DNA from 3 places in the Janthinobacterium sp. GW822-FHT07H10 genome. Region 2 is predicted to be linked to each of the others. Evidence: predicted binding sites of a transcription regulator. Region 2 holds the regulator's gene; each other region holds the start of a gene.

Region 1 (4,263 bases), on a different contig from region 2:
TGAAAGTGTGGACTGACAACATCGAATTGATTGAAAAGACGGCCAAAGTGCCGCTGGTGGATGGTGCTAAATTGCAATAAAGATTATGATGATGGTATGTAGTTCACCGCAAAGAAATGTCTTGTCCAGTGCGGCGCCAGCGCGCCGCGCCTCATCCAAAGCTGAGAGAACTGCTACATGCACCGCGATTTTTCGGAAGTGAACGCCAAGGGCGAAGTACTGATCGTTGAAGACACGCCGGCTTCGCTGAAACTGTTGAGCGACTTGCTGGGCGGCGCCGGGTATGCGGTGCGCCAGGCGCCGAACGGCGAACTGGCCCTGTGGACGGCGCAGGCGCGCCCGCCGGAGCTGATCCTGCTCGACGTGCGCATGCCCGGCCTCGACGGCTTTGAAGTGTGCCGCCGCCTGAAGGAGATTCCCTCGCTGCGCCAGGTGCCCGTGATCTTCCTGTCGGCGCAGTACGATACGGATGACAAGGTGCGCGGCTTCGCGCTGGGCGCCGTCGACTTCATCGCCAAGCCGTTCCAGGCCGAGGAAATCCTCGCCCGCACCGACGCCCACGTGCGCCTGGGACGGGCGCAGCTGCAGCTGGCGCAGGAGCGCGCCAACCTGGAACGCCGCGTGGCCGAACGCACGGCGGAGCTGGAACAGGTGGCCAGCACGCTGGCGCGCGAAGTGCAGATCCGCCGCGCCAACGAGGAATTGCTGCGCCTGTCCGGCCAGGTCTTCGAAGCCACCCAGGACGCCATCCTGATCACCGATCCGGCCGGCGTCATCGTCACCTCGAATCCCGCGTTTACGCGCATCACCGGCTATACGGCGCAGGAAGTGCTGGGCACCGACATCATGCGCCTGCACGCGCAGTACACGGGCGAAGCCGTGCTGCTGGCCATGCGCCAGGGACTGCGCAGCAGCGGCTGCTGGTCGGGCGAGGTGCAGACGCGGCGCAAGAGCGGCGACACCTATCCCTGCCTGCTCAGCGTCTCCACCGTGCATGGCCCGGACGGCGCCGTCGTCAATTACGTGGGCGTCTTCCTCGACATCAGCGAGCGCAAGGCCGAGCAGCACCTGATCGATTTCCTGTCCTACCACGACGCGCTGACGGGCTTGCCGAACCGCGTGCTGATGCGCGAGCGCTTCGAACAGGCGCGCGTGAACGCCGTGCGCGACGGCCAGCAGGTGGTGCTGATGTGCCTGGACCTGGACCGCTTCAAGAACATCAACGACTCGCACGGCCAGGCCGTGGGCGACAAGGCGCTGCAGGTGGTGGCGCGCTTCCTGACGGGCTGCGTGCGCGAAGGCGACACGGTGGCGCGCCAGGGCGGCGACGAATTCCAGATCCTGCTGCAGGACGACGCCCTGCTGGGGCGTACGCTTGCGCTGGCGCAAACCATCCTGGCCGGCCTGCGCGAGGAGCTCAGCGTCGACGGCGAGCGCCTGGCCCTGACTACCAGCATCGGCATCGCCCTGTGTCCGGCCGACGGCGACAGCCTCGACGACCTGCTGCGCCACGCCGACACGGCCCTGGTGCGCGCCAAGGAAATGGGGCGCGACCACTACGCCTTCTTCACGGAGCGCATGGGCAGCGACATCCGCGCCCGCCTGGCCATGCAGCAGCAGCTGCGCGGCGCCATCGGCCGCGATGAATTCGAGGTGCACTACCAGCCGCAGATGTGTCTGCGCACGGGCGCCATGCTGGGCGCGGAAGCACTGCTGCGCTGGGACAATCCGGTGCTGGGCAAGGTGCCGCCCGGCCTGTTCATCGCGCTGGCCGAGGAATACGGCTCGATCACGGCCATCGGCGAATGGGTGCTGGAAAGCGTCTGCGCGCAGATCCGCAGCTGGCACGACGCGGGCCTGGGCAGCATCAAGGTGGCCGTCAACCTGTCCGGCAAGCAGTTTGCGCAGGACCGCACGGTGCCGTTCGTCGAGGCGACCCTGCGCAAGTACGGCATCGCGCCGGCCTGCCTGGGCATCGAAATCACGGAAAGCACGGTGATGGGCGATCCGGACAAGGCCGTGGCGGCCCTCACGCGCCTGAAGGATATCGGCGTGGGCATTTCGCTCGACGACTTCGGCACCGGCTATTCCAGCCTGGGCTACCTGAAGCGCTTTCCCATCGACGTGCTGAAAATCGACAAATCCTTCGTCGACGACGTCACCACCAGCAGCAGCGACGCGGCCATCGCCCGCTCCGTCATCTCGCTGGCGCACAACCTCGACATGCGCGTCATCGCCGAAGGCGTGGAAACGCGCGCGCAGGTCGATTTCCTGACGGAGCACGGCTGCGACGAAATGCAGGGCTATTATTTCAGCCGCCCGCTGGCCGCCGCGCCCTTCACGGCGCTGCTGCGCGAACGGCGCGTGCTCGACGTGGCGTAAGCACGCCGCCGCGCCCTGCATGCGCCGCGGTGCGCCGGCCGCACCATTGCGGTGCGGCTGCCGCAGGACGGTGCAGCATTCTCACCATTCCTTCTCTTGAAGCTGGCACATATCCTGCTTAGGTCATTGCTTATTTACGCGATTGCCCCGCATGCCAGACAGCACCTCTCCAGCCACGCCCCATGAGGCCAGCGCGCACAGCGCCTGGCAGGCGCGTTTGCGCCTGGGCTTTGCGCTGGACGCCGGCGTCAGCCGCCTCGTCGAGCGTACCCACAGCGGCCCCCTGCGCGTGCAAAAGCCGCTGTATCCGGAAGGCGAAGGCGTCTGCCACGCCATCATCATCCATCCGCCCGGCGGCGTCGTGGGCGGCGACCAGCTGGCCGTGAACGCCACGGTGGGCGACGGCGCGCATGCCTTCCTGACGTCGCCGGGCGCCGCCAAATGGTACCGCGCCAACGGCCACGTCTCGGGCCAGCACGTCGCGCTGCGCGCCGGCGCCGGCGCGGCCATCGAGTGGCTGCCGCAGGAAAGCATCTTCTTCGACCAGGCTTGCGTGCGCCTGCGCCATGAAGTGGAGCTGGCGACGGACGCCAGCTACATCGGCTGCGACATCGTCTGCCTGGGCCGCAGCGCCTCGGGCGAAACGTTCAACACCGGCAGTATCGCCCAGCACGTGCAGATACGCCGCGGCGGCAAGCTGCTGTGGTGGGAGCAGGGCGTGCTGGCCGCCGGCGGCGCGCTGATGGCCAGCCCGCTGGGCCTGGCCGGCCACAGCGTGTGCGCCACCCTGATCGGCGTCGGCCCGCCGCTTGTCCCCGCCGTGCTGGCCGCCTTGCGCGAGATCAAGGTGCCGGCCGGCGCCGCGTTTGGCGCCACGCAGATGAAATCGCTGGTGGTGGTGCGCCTGCTGTGCGGCGACAGCGAGGCGGCGCGCCACATCATGCTGGCCGCCTGGCAGCTGCTGCGGCCCGCCTTGCTGGGGCGCGACGCTGTTGTTCCGCGCAGCTGGAATACCTGACGATGAAAGGAAAGACATGGACCTGACTCCCCGCGAAAAGGACAAGCTGCTGATCTTCACGGCCGCATTGCTGGCCGAGCGGCGCCTGGCGCGCGGCCTGAAGCTCAATTACCCGGAAGCGGTGGCGCTGATCAGCGCCGCCATCATGGAGGGCGCGCGCGATGGCAAGTCGGTGGCGCAGCTGATGTCGGACGGCACAAGGATACTCGCGCGCGCCGACGTCATGGACGGCATCGCCGAGATGATCCCCGACATCCAGGTGGAAGCCACTTTCCCCGACGGCAGCAAGCTGGTGACCGTGCATCACCCGATACCGTAGTTTTCTGACCGGCCAGGGCGCCATCCGCGCCATGGCTGTTTTGCGCCGGCGACCGGCCGGCAAGCGTTGCGATCTTTGAAGGAGTCCCACATGACCCCAGGCGAGTACAGATTGGAAGAGGGCGAAATCAGCCTGAATGCGGGCCGCGCCACGGCCACCGTGGTGGTGGCCAACCGGGGCGACCGGCCGATCCAGGTCGGTTCGCATTTTCACTTTTTCGAAGTCAACCCGGCGCTGTCGTTCGAGCGCTGGCGCGCGTATGGCATGCGCCTCAATATCACGGCCGGTACCGCCGTGCGCTTCGAGCCGGGCCAGCAGCGCACGGTGGAGCTGGTGGCGCTGGCGGGCGAGCGCAAGGTCTTCGGCTTCAATGGCGAAGTGATGGGCGAACTGCAGGACACCCCACCGGGAAAGGATTGAGATGGCCAGCATTCCCCGCAGCGCGTATGCCGAGATGTTCGGCCCCACCACGGGCGACCGCATCCGCCTGGCCGATACGGAGCTGTTCATCGAGATCGAGCATGACTACGCCATCTACGGCGAA
Region 2 (4,263 bases):
GGAAGACCCGCAAGGCTACCAGTTCATCACCTTCTGGGCCGATCCGGGCAAGCTGGCCACCTTCCGCCAGAAGCGCGATGGCGCGGGCGACCTGTGGGTCGAAGGCGAAGCGGAGCGCGTGGAATACGATAACAAGACGGAAGTGGTGAAACTGTTTTCCAAGGCCAAGCTGACGCGCCTGGAAGGCACGAAAATCACCGATGTGGCCAATGGCGCCTTCATTTCATATGACAGCCGCAACGAAGTGTTCAAGATGGAAAACAGTGACAGCGGCACCAGCGCCCCGGGCGCCGGTAGCGTGCGCATGGTGATCCAGCCGAAGACCAAGGCACCCGCGGCGGAGAAAGCGCCGGCGGCGCCCGCGCCAGGAAAGAAATAATGGAAAATACACGTTGCGGCAGTACCCTGATCGTCCGCGGGCTGCAAAAGACCTATGGCAAGCGGCAAGTCGTGCATGATGTTTCGCTGCAAGTCGAATGCGGTGAAGTGGTGGGTCTGCTGGGGCCGAACGGCGCCGGCAAGACCACCTCGTTCTACATGATCGTCGGCCTGGTGCCGTCGGATGGCGGTACCATCGATATCAGCGGCGTGGATATTTCCAGGCTGCCGATCCACCGCCGCGCGCAGATGGGCCTGTCCTATCTGCCGCAGGAAGCGTCCGTTTTCCGCAAGCTGACGGTGGAAGACAATATCCGCGCCGTGCTGGAAATCCAGACCGTCGAAGGCCGTCCGTTGACGAAGGCCGAGATCGAGGAGCGCCTGGATAAATTGCTGGCCGACTTGCAGATTGAAAAGCTGCGCGAGAACCAGGCCCTGTCGCTGTCGGGCGGCGAGCGCCGCCGCGTGGAAATCGCCCGTGCGCTGGCCACGGACCCGCGTTTCGTGCTGCTCGACGAACCGTTCGCCGGCGTCGATCCGATCGCCGTGATCGAAATCCAGCGCATCGTGCGTTTCTTGAAGGAGCGCAATATCGGTGTGCTGATCACCGACCATAATGTACGCGAGACGCTGGGTATCTGCGACCGTGCCTACATCATCAACCAGGGCTCGGTGCTGGCGTCGGGACGCCCCGACGACATCATCGCGAACGAGTCGGTACGCCGGGTCTATCTGGGCGAACACTTCCGCATGTGAGCCAATGAAACAATCATTGCAGCTGCGCACCTCGCAGCACTTGGCACTGACGCCGCAGTTGCAGCAATCGATACGCCTGTTGCAATTGTCTACCCTGGAATTGCACCAGGAGCTAGAGCAGCTGTTGACGGACAATCCCCTGCTCGAGCGTCTCGACGATCCGCTCGACCGCTCGTTGCGCCTGCTGTCCGATGGCGCCTTGAGTTCGACGGCCGCGCCGGCCGAGGCACCGCCTCAGCCACCGAGCCAGGAGGCGCCCGCCGCGCCGGCCGAAGCGGATGGGTTTGACGGCGAGGCGGGCGAGAGTCCGGCCGCCATGGATGGCGGCGACAGCGACTGGAGCGAAGCGAGCCGTGGCAAGGCGCCCGACGACGAAGATGCCCGTCCGCAACTCGAAGCCCATCACTGCACCTTGCGCGAACACCTGATGGAGCAGATGCGCGTGACGGTGCTAGAATTGCGCGACCGCGCGCTGGTCGAGCTGATCATCGACGCCCTCGACGACAATGGCTACCTGGAAGAGTCGCTCGACGACATCCTGGCGCGCCTGCCGGCGGAGCTGGACATCGACGCCGACGAGCTGCGCACGGCACTGGCGCTGCTGCAAAGCTTCGATCCGCCAGGCGTGGGGGCGCGCAACGCCTCCGAATGCCTGGCGCTGCAAATCAAGCGTTTGCCGCATATCGCCCTGGTGACGCGCCGCATGGCCATCGTCATCGTGGAAAAGCACCTGGCCTGGTTTGCCCAGCGCGATTTCAACAAGCTGAAAAAAGCCCTCGATTGCGACGACGAAGACTTGCGCGAGGCGCAGACCGTGATTCGCCTGTGCAATCCGCACCCGGGCGCCGTGTTCGCCTCCGACGTTTCCGACTACGTGGTGCCGGACGTGGTTGTCAAGCGCGCGCGCAATGGCTGGCAGGTGACGCTGAACAATGACGTCATGCCGCGCCTGCGCGTCAATGCCATGTATGCCAACCTGCTCAAGCAGGGCAAGGGCGAAGGCGCCATGGGTGCACAGTTGCAGGAAGCCAAGTGGCTGATCAAGAATATGCGCCAGCGCTTCGACACGATCCTGCGCGTGGCGCAGGCGATAGTAGAAAGACAAAAGAACTTTTTCTCGCATGGGGCCGTTGCCATGCGCCCCCTTGTGCTCCGTGAAATAGCTGATACACTGGGTTTACACGAGAGTACTATCTCGCGGGTAACAACTCAAAAGTACATGCTGACCCCGCACGGCATGTTCGAGTTGAAATATTTCTTTGGTAGCCACGTCGCCACCGAAGCGGGGGGCGAAGCGTCATCGACGGCGATACGGGCATTGATCGTGCAACTGACAGGAGCAGAAGACCCTAAAAATCCTTTATCCGACAGTAAGATTGCGGACATGCTGGGAGAACAAGGCATGGTGATTGCGCGACGTACTGTTGCCAAATACCGGGAAGCGTTGAAAATTCCGCCAGTGAGTCTGCGTAAGTGCTTGTAGTTTTTTCGGTTCCTCTGCGGGCCGGATACGATGGATACCGCACGAACCCGATCATCTTTAGGAGTGTGTATGAATCTCACCATCAGCGGACATCATCTCGAAGTGACACCAGCCATTCGTGAATACGTACAAACGAAGCTGGAGCGCGTGAAACGTCATTTCGATCACGTTATCGATATCGCCGTGATTCTGACCGTGGACAACCTCAAAGAGAAAGAAAAGCGTCAAAAGGCCGAAGTCAACCTGCGTCTGAGTGGCAAGACCGTCTATGTGGAAAGCCTGGCGCAAGACCTGTATGCCGCGATCGATACCCTGATCGACAAGCTGGACCGGCAAGTGATGAAATACAAAAGCAAAGTGCAAGGGCACGGTAAAGAGGCGATCAAGCATCTGCCAGACAACTCAGAGGATGAAGCCGTCGTCGCCGTCTAAGGCCACCCGCTTCTCGCAGTTGTGATCAACTAAGGGCGCACATCTTGCGCCCTTTTTTGCGCCCGTCACCCTTGCGCACGGATCGCCTGGCCGAACGCAAGGTTGCTCCTGCAGGCGCTAGAATGTTGGCACTTTCACTTCTTGCCTGCCTGCCATGAGCGACTTCGTCCACACCTCCATCCGCAACCGCACCGCGCACATCGTGCTCGACCGCCCGAAAGCCTTGAATTCCCTGTCGCTGGAGATGGTGCGCACCATGAGTGCCGCCTTGCTGGCCTGGCGCGACGATCCGCAGGTGGACGCCGTGGTGATACGCTCGAGCAGCGAAAAAGCCCTGTGCGCCGGCGGCGACATCCGCTTCTTTTACGATGCGGGCCGGGCCACGCCGCAGGGTGGCAGTGCATTGCTGGAAGATTTCTTTACAGAAGAATATGCTTTAAATCATTTAATCCATTTCTATCCGAAACCGTATATCGCCGTGATGGATGGCGTGGTGATGGGCGGCGGCATGGGCGTGGCGCAGGCCGGCCCCGGCAACCGCTTGCGCATCGTGACGGGCCGCACGCGCATGGCCATGCCAGAAGTCAATATTGGCCTGTTCCCCGATGTGGGCGGCAGCTATTTTCTGTCGCGCCTGCCTGGCCAGCTGGGTCTGTACCTGGGCTTGACGGGCCTGACCATCGGCGCGGCCGATGCGCTGTATACAGGCCTGGCCGATGTGTATCTGCCGGAGACGGCCATGGAGGCGCTGACGGCCCTGTTCGAGTCGACGCCCGGTGAAGGCTTGCCGGTGGCCATCAAGGCCCTGGCGGCGCCATTCCAGGCGCAGGCTGGCGTCTCTGTGCTGGCGGCCGCGCGCACGGCGCTGGACCGCCATTTCAGTGCCGCTTCCGTGGCGGCCATCATGGCATCGCTGGCGCAGGATGACAGTGCGTTCGCGGCCAAGGCGCTGGCGGCAATGCGTTTGCGCTCGCCGCTGATGATGTCGGTCACCCTGGAATTACTGCAGCGCGGCGCACACCTGGGCGTGGCCGATTGCCTGCGCATGGAGCGCACGCTGGTGCGCCACAATTTTGCGCATGGCGAGGTGCTCGAAGGCGTGCGCGCGCTGGTGGTCGACAAGGACAATGCGCCGCGCTGGCAGCCGGCCAGCCTGGACGAGGTCGATGCGGCCATGGTGGCGCGCTTCTTTGCACCGGTCTGGCCGGCGCAAG
Region 3 (4,263 bases), 240 kb from region 2:
CAGCCAACTACCTGGAGGACAGCAGCTTGAGAGCGGCGACAGAATACCGGGCCAAAATTGCACTGAAGGATGTTCCTGCCAATCCACGGTATGCGATGGAAGTTGCGCAGGAGATCAGGGATGAAGCTGAGCCTTATGGTTCGTCAACCAGCATTGTGGACGTATTGAAGGTAGCCCTGGAATGGAAAAATTCGTCTTACTGTAAACAAGTGGAGGCAGACTTTGCGACGCATATTGCTGAGCGAGTAAAGAGCAATCTGCCAGTCATTGCAGATACGACTGGCGATCCGGCAAGCTGTCAGAAATATGTCGCGCAAGTCGATATTTATACGAGTCGCCATGCAAAAAAATACCATGCACAAATGGGACAAGTATTGCAGGCAACACTGAACGCTTCTGCGGGACGGCTCAAGGATTTTCAGATGGATGCTGTCAAACACAAAATCAACAGTACGGATTTTGGCGAGTTCGCACTCGATGTATATGCACAATGCCAAGCCGGTGGTGCGCTGTCGGAGAAAATTGGAACAAGTCAATTCGTGCAAAAACTACAATCGCCAGCCACCAAGGAAATTAACTCTTTTTTGACAGAAGCACGCACAACCAAGGGTGATTGCGGCGAATTCCCTCAAGATTATTGCGCTGCTGACTTCATGATCATGGCTGCGGAAAGAGCCTTGCAAAGAAGTGTGCAATGCGATCGCAATCCATTGGAGAAAAATTGCACATCAACTTCCGACATACTGATCAAGCAAGAATTTAAAGCTCTGGAAAATGAAAAGTTAGTGAGCATGCAGGAAAAATATGAGAACTACATAGCCCATCCAGAGAAATATAATTACAACACCTATTCGAATATACATGCCATCGCAGACAAATGTAAACGGGTTGCAATCGATAAGGGCTTGCGTGACGGTGCATACAGCGACTACGTCGCCGCCAACTGCATGCCGCAAGCGAGGATAGCCTTTCTGAAACCACAACAGGAAATATTAGACAGAATAAAGGCTCGCCTGTCGAGTTGATGTCCTATAGCTGCTGATCGGCATCTGGATGGCAGACTCGGTTTTGCCTTCCAGACACCTTACCTTCAGCGATGTTTCAGGCCCGCTGTTTCAGGTAAGCCTCACGCGACGCATTGCTGCACTGCGTAATGACTGCGGCTGCGATTAGGCGCAAGATGGGTGCTTGTTAGCAAAGAAGAACCTTTCGATGTCCGGCTTTCCTACTGGGGAAACATCATGTCCGCACACACTTACAAGCTGATCGAACTGGTTGGCACATCGACCGAGAGCAGCGATCAGGCGATCCGCGATGCCATTGCCAAGGCGGCGCTCACGGTCAAGCACATGGACTGGTATGAAGTGACCGATTCGCGCGGGCATATCGTCGATGGCAAGGTGGCGCACTTCCAGGTCACGCTGAAGGTCGGCTTCCGCCTCGAATAAAGCCATGTGGCATGGGCGGCAGCGGCGTGCCCGCTGCGGCGCCTGGCCCAACCTTGCCCTCTCACTAGCGCCTGGCGACTGACCTGCTCTCCAGCCACTCCCGGCCGCCGTTGTCCAGCGCGGTCTCGATGACCTTGTCCGGCAAGCTGTAGACGGTTGCCCAGCTGGCGCGGCCGTCCTGCGTATTGGCGGGGAAACTGTGCGTCTCGATCGGCCAGTGGTATTTGCGCTTTAACGCCTTGACGATGGCGGCCAGCGAGACGCGGCCTTGCAGCGGTTCGGCGCCGGACTGGTCGCGGTTCGACAGCAGCACGGCCAGGACCTGGCCGCGGCCCGTGCGCGCGCCGGGGAAGGTGGGAGTTTTGTTTGCCATGACCTATTTTACCGGGCGAGGGTCGACTGCCGCACCTTTGATCTGGCGCAAGCGCCGCAGCAGCCTTACGGCCACGATGGGCATTTCGCCAGGCGTGCCGGCGCCCCTCCGGCGGCCTGGGCCATTCATCACGGGGCACAGGAGACAGTCATGGATAGCCTAAACATCCACGCCATGCAGTGGCAGCCCGTCGCCGATATTTCCGCCGTCAATCCCTTGCTGCCCGAGGACGTGGCCTGCTTTCGCGAGCTGCGCGACGTGCTGCAGCGCTACGGCGCACTCGAGCGTTTCGGCATTTCCCTGATCCACCGCCATTTCGATATCGCCGACGACGAGGAGCTGATGGAATACGCGGATGCGCAAGCGCGCACCCTGACGGTAAAACCTGTCAAGAAAAGCGACATCGACTGGCAGCATACGACGATTACCAACTGGAAACTGACGGCAGGCGAGGAAGTGGCGCGCATCGGCTGCGGTTGCGCGCGCAATTCCGGTGGGCATCTCGGCTACCACCGCGGCACCTGAGGCGCGGTAGCGACCGGCCGGCAAGCGGCGTCGGCCATTCTTACACTTTGCTTCCACCAGTCCAACCCGCTTTGCGCAAGCGTTTGATTCGACAGGATTTTCTTGTGTGGCACGCAAGCTGCTTATCTCCGTCTACGAGATGAATCCAGGCAAGTCGTCCTGGATTCTTTATCCCCCCGGATTTTCCGAGACTGACCACGATAAGAGGCTGCGATGAATGTCGATCACACACGAAGCAAGACCCTGGGCTGGCTGGGCGCACTGGCGGCGGCAAGCCTGCTGGCCAGCGGCCAGGCGCATGCCGGGGCGTACGGCCTGGCCGTCAATGAGTTGAGCAATTTCCGCATCACCACCAGCGCCGGCGCGCTGTCGCTGGCCGGCGCCAACCGCAACGCCAGCGACAGCGCCTTTTTCCAGGGCGGCGTGGCCGTCAATCCGCGCGCCGTCAACACGGGCCCGGCCGCCAATGCCGACGTGCCGCAAGTGTGTTCCGGCAGCGGTTGCACGGGCCTGCCGCAGAACCACTACGCCCCCACCACGGCACTGGAGTTTGCGCGCGGCGATGCCCACGCCTTCGGCAACATGCTCAACGGCACTGGATCCACCGTGCTGGCCGTTTCGGAGGCGCAGCGCAACACGGTGGGCGCCGCCTCGGCCACGGCCGGCGACACGCTGACCGGCTCCGTCAACCTGACCCTGTCGAGCGCCGGCTTCATCACCTTCAGCTTCATGGGACGGCGCGACCTGCGCACCAGCGTGACGGCGATGGGCGACAAGTCCAATGTGTCGATCATGGATATCTTCAATATCTCGTGCAACAGCGCCAGCCCCGTCGGCTGCCTGTCGCATGCCAATGCCGACGGCGTGATCTTCCAGTTCGCGCCCGATGGCGACGCCAACAATGGCAGCGACATCAACGGCAACCACGGCGCGGGCAGCCTGGATCCGTTCAGCCTGAACATGACGGCCGGCACCAACGATCCGTCCACAGGGCGCGCCTTCACGAATGGCCTGGCGCAATTTTCTCTGACGTCGAACTTCGCGCTGGCGGCCGGCAGCTACACCTTGAATTTTTCCAAGTCCACGCGCACCGATATCGTCGTGATCGATCCCGTGATCGTCGTGGTGCCGGCACCGGCCACCCTGCTGTTGCTAGGCACGGGCCTGGCGGCCCTGGCCTTCACGCGGCGGCGGCAACCCAAATAATTAGCAGCAAGCAAAAACACGCGGCGCCCGCCAGGGCGCCGCGTGTTTTTGCTTGGGCGGCTGCGCTTCAGCCCAGCCGCGCCAGCGCCTGGCGCGCCAGTTGCAGCTGCTGCAGATAGTAACGGTGCAAGGTGGCGGGGTCGCCGAAGTCGCGCCCGAGTACCAGGCGCAGTTCACTGGCGGGACAGTCGGCGGGCAGGGTTTGCACCGGCATCCCCAGTTGGCGGGCCAGCTGGCGCGCCGCCTGTTCCTGCGCGGGCCGGTATTCGACGCGCGTGCGCGCCACCTGGAACGAGCTGTCATTTCCCAGGCGCACCACCTGCACGGGCCCGCCGGCCAGGCTGCGCGCCAGCGCGGCGGCCATGCCCGGCACGCCATTGCCATTGAGGATTTCCAGGCGCGGACGCGGCGCGCCGGCCAGCGCCGCCGTTGCCGGCGCAGCGACAGCAATGGGGACGCCGCGCTCCGTCGCCGGCACGCGCCGCAACAGGGCCATGCCGTCGCGTTGCGTGATTTCCACGCGCGCCATGGCCGGTGCCGCCGCTACCGGCGCGAGCGCAACGGGTTCCGCCGCGCCGCGCAACAGGGCCGCATCGCGGCGCGGGTCGTGCTCTTGCAAGCTGTTCGCCTGGCGCCGCATCACGGCGGCGCGCTCGTGCTGCCCCAGCCGTTCCAGTACTTGCGCCAGGTGCTGCCAGGCCAGCGCATTGA

Evidence for each region. The regulator sigma-54, encoded in region 2, starts transcription at its own class of promoters, with help from an activator protein. The targets are predictions, from matches to a motif close to TGGCANGNAANCTGCTTT.
Region 1: the regulator sigma-54 is predicted to act here: its motif matches at 2,486-2,503, upstream of AC1RDJ_RS23385 (urease accessory protein UreD).
Region 3: the regulator sigma-54 is predicted to act here: its motif matches at 2,454-2,471, upstream of AC1RDJ_RS09165 (EDSAP-1 family PEP-CTERM protein).

The regions. Positions count from the first base shown of each region.
Region 1 is NZ_JBXAKS010000012.1:138,757-143,019, reverse strand. It holds gene AC1RDJ_RS23395 (sensor histidine kinase) at 1-3, shown strand, start outside; gene AC1RDJ_RS23390 (EAL domain-containing response regulator) at 178-2,382, shown strand; gene AC1RDJ_RS23385 (urease accessory protein UreD) at 2,534-3,400, shown strand; gene AC1RDJ_RS23380 (urease subunit gamma) at 3,417-3,719, shown strand; gene AC1RDJ_RS23375 (urease subunit beta) at 3,810-4,139, shown strand; gene ureC (urease subunit alpha) at 4,141-4,263, shown strand, end outside.
Region 2 is NZ_JBXAKS010000003.1:67,756-72,018, reverse strand. It holds gene lptA (lipopolysaccharide transport periplasmic protein LptA) at 1-379, shown strand, start outside; gene lptB (LPS export ABC transporter ATP-binding protein) at 379-1,134, shown strand; gene AC1RDJ_RS08065 (RNA polymerase factor sigma-54) at 1,139-2,617, shown strand; gene hpf (ribosome hibernation-promoting factor, HPF/YfiA family) at 2,687-3,049, shown strand; gene AC1RDJ_RS08055 (enoyl-CoA hydratase/isomerase family protein) at 3,204-4,263, shown strand, end outside.
Region 3 is NZ_JBXAKS010000003.1:307,242-311,504, forward strand. It holds gene AC1RDJ_RS09145 (hypothetical protein) at 1-1,025, shown strand, start outside; gene AC1RDJ_RS09150 (dodecin) at 1,242-1,448, shown strand; gene AC1RDJ_RS09155 (hypothetical protein) at 1,513-1,821, opposite strand; gene AC1RDJ_RS09160 (hypothetical protein) at 1,972-2,346, shown strand; gene AC1RDJ_RS09165 (EDSAP-1 family PEP-CTERM protein) at 2,560-3,552, shown strand; gene AC1RDJ_RS09170 (LytR C-terminal domain-containing protein) at 3,620-4,263, opposite strand, start outside.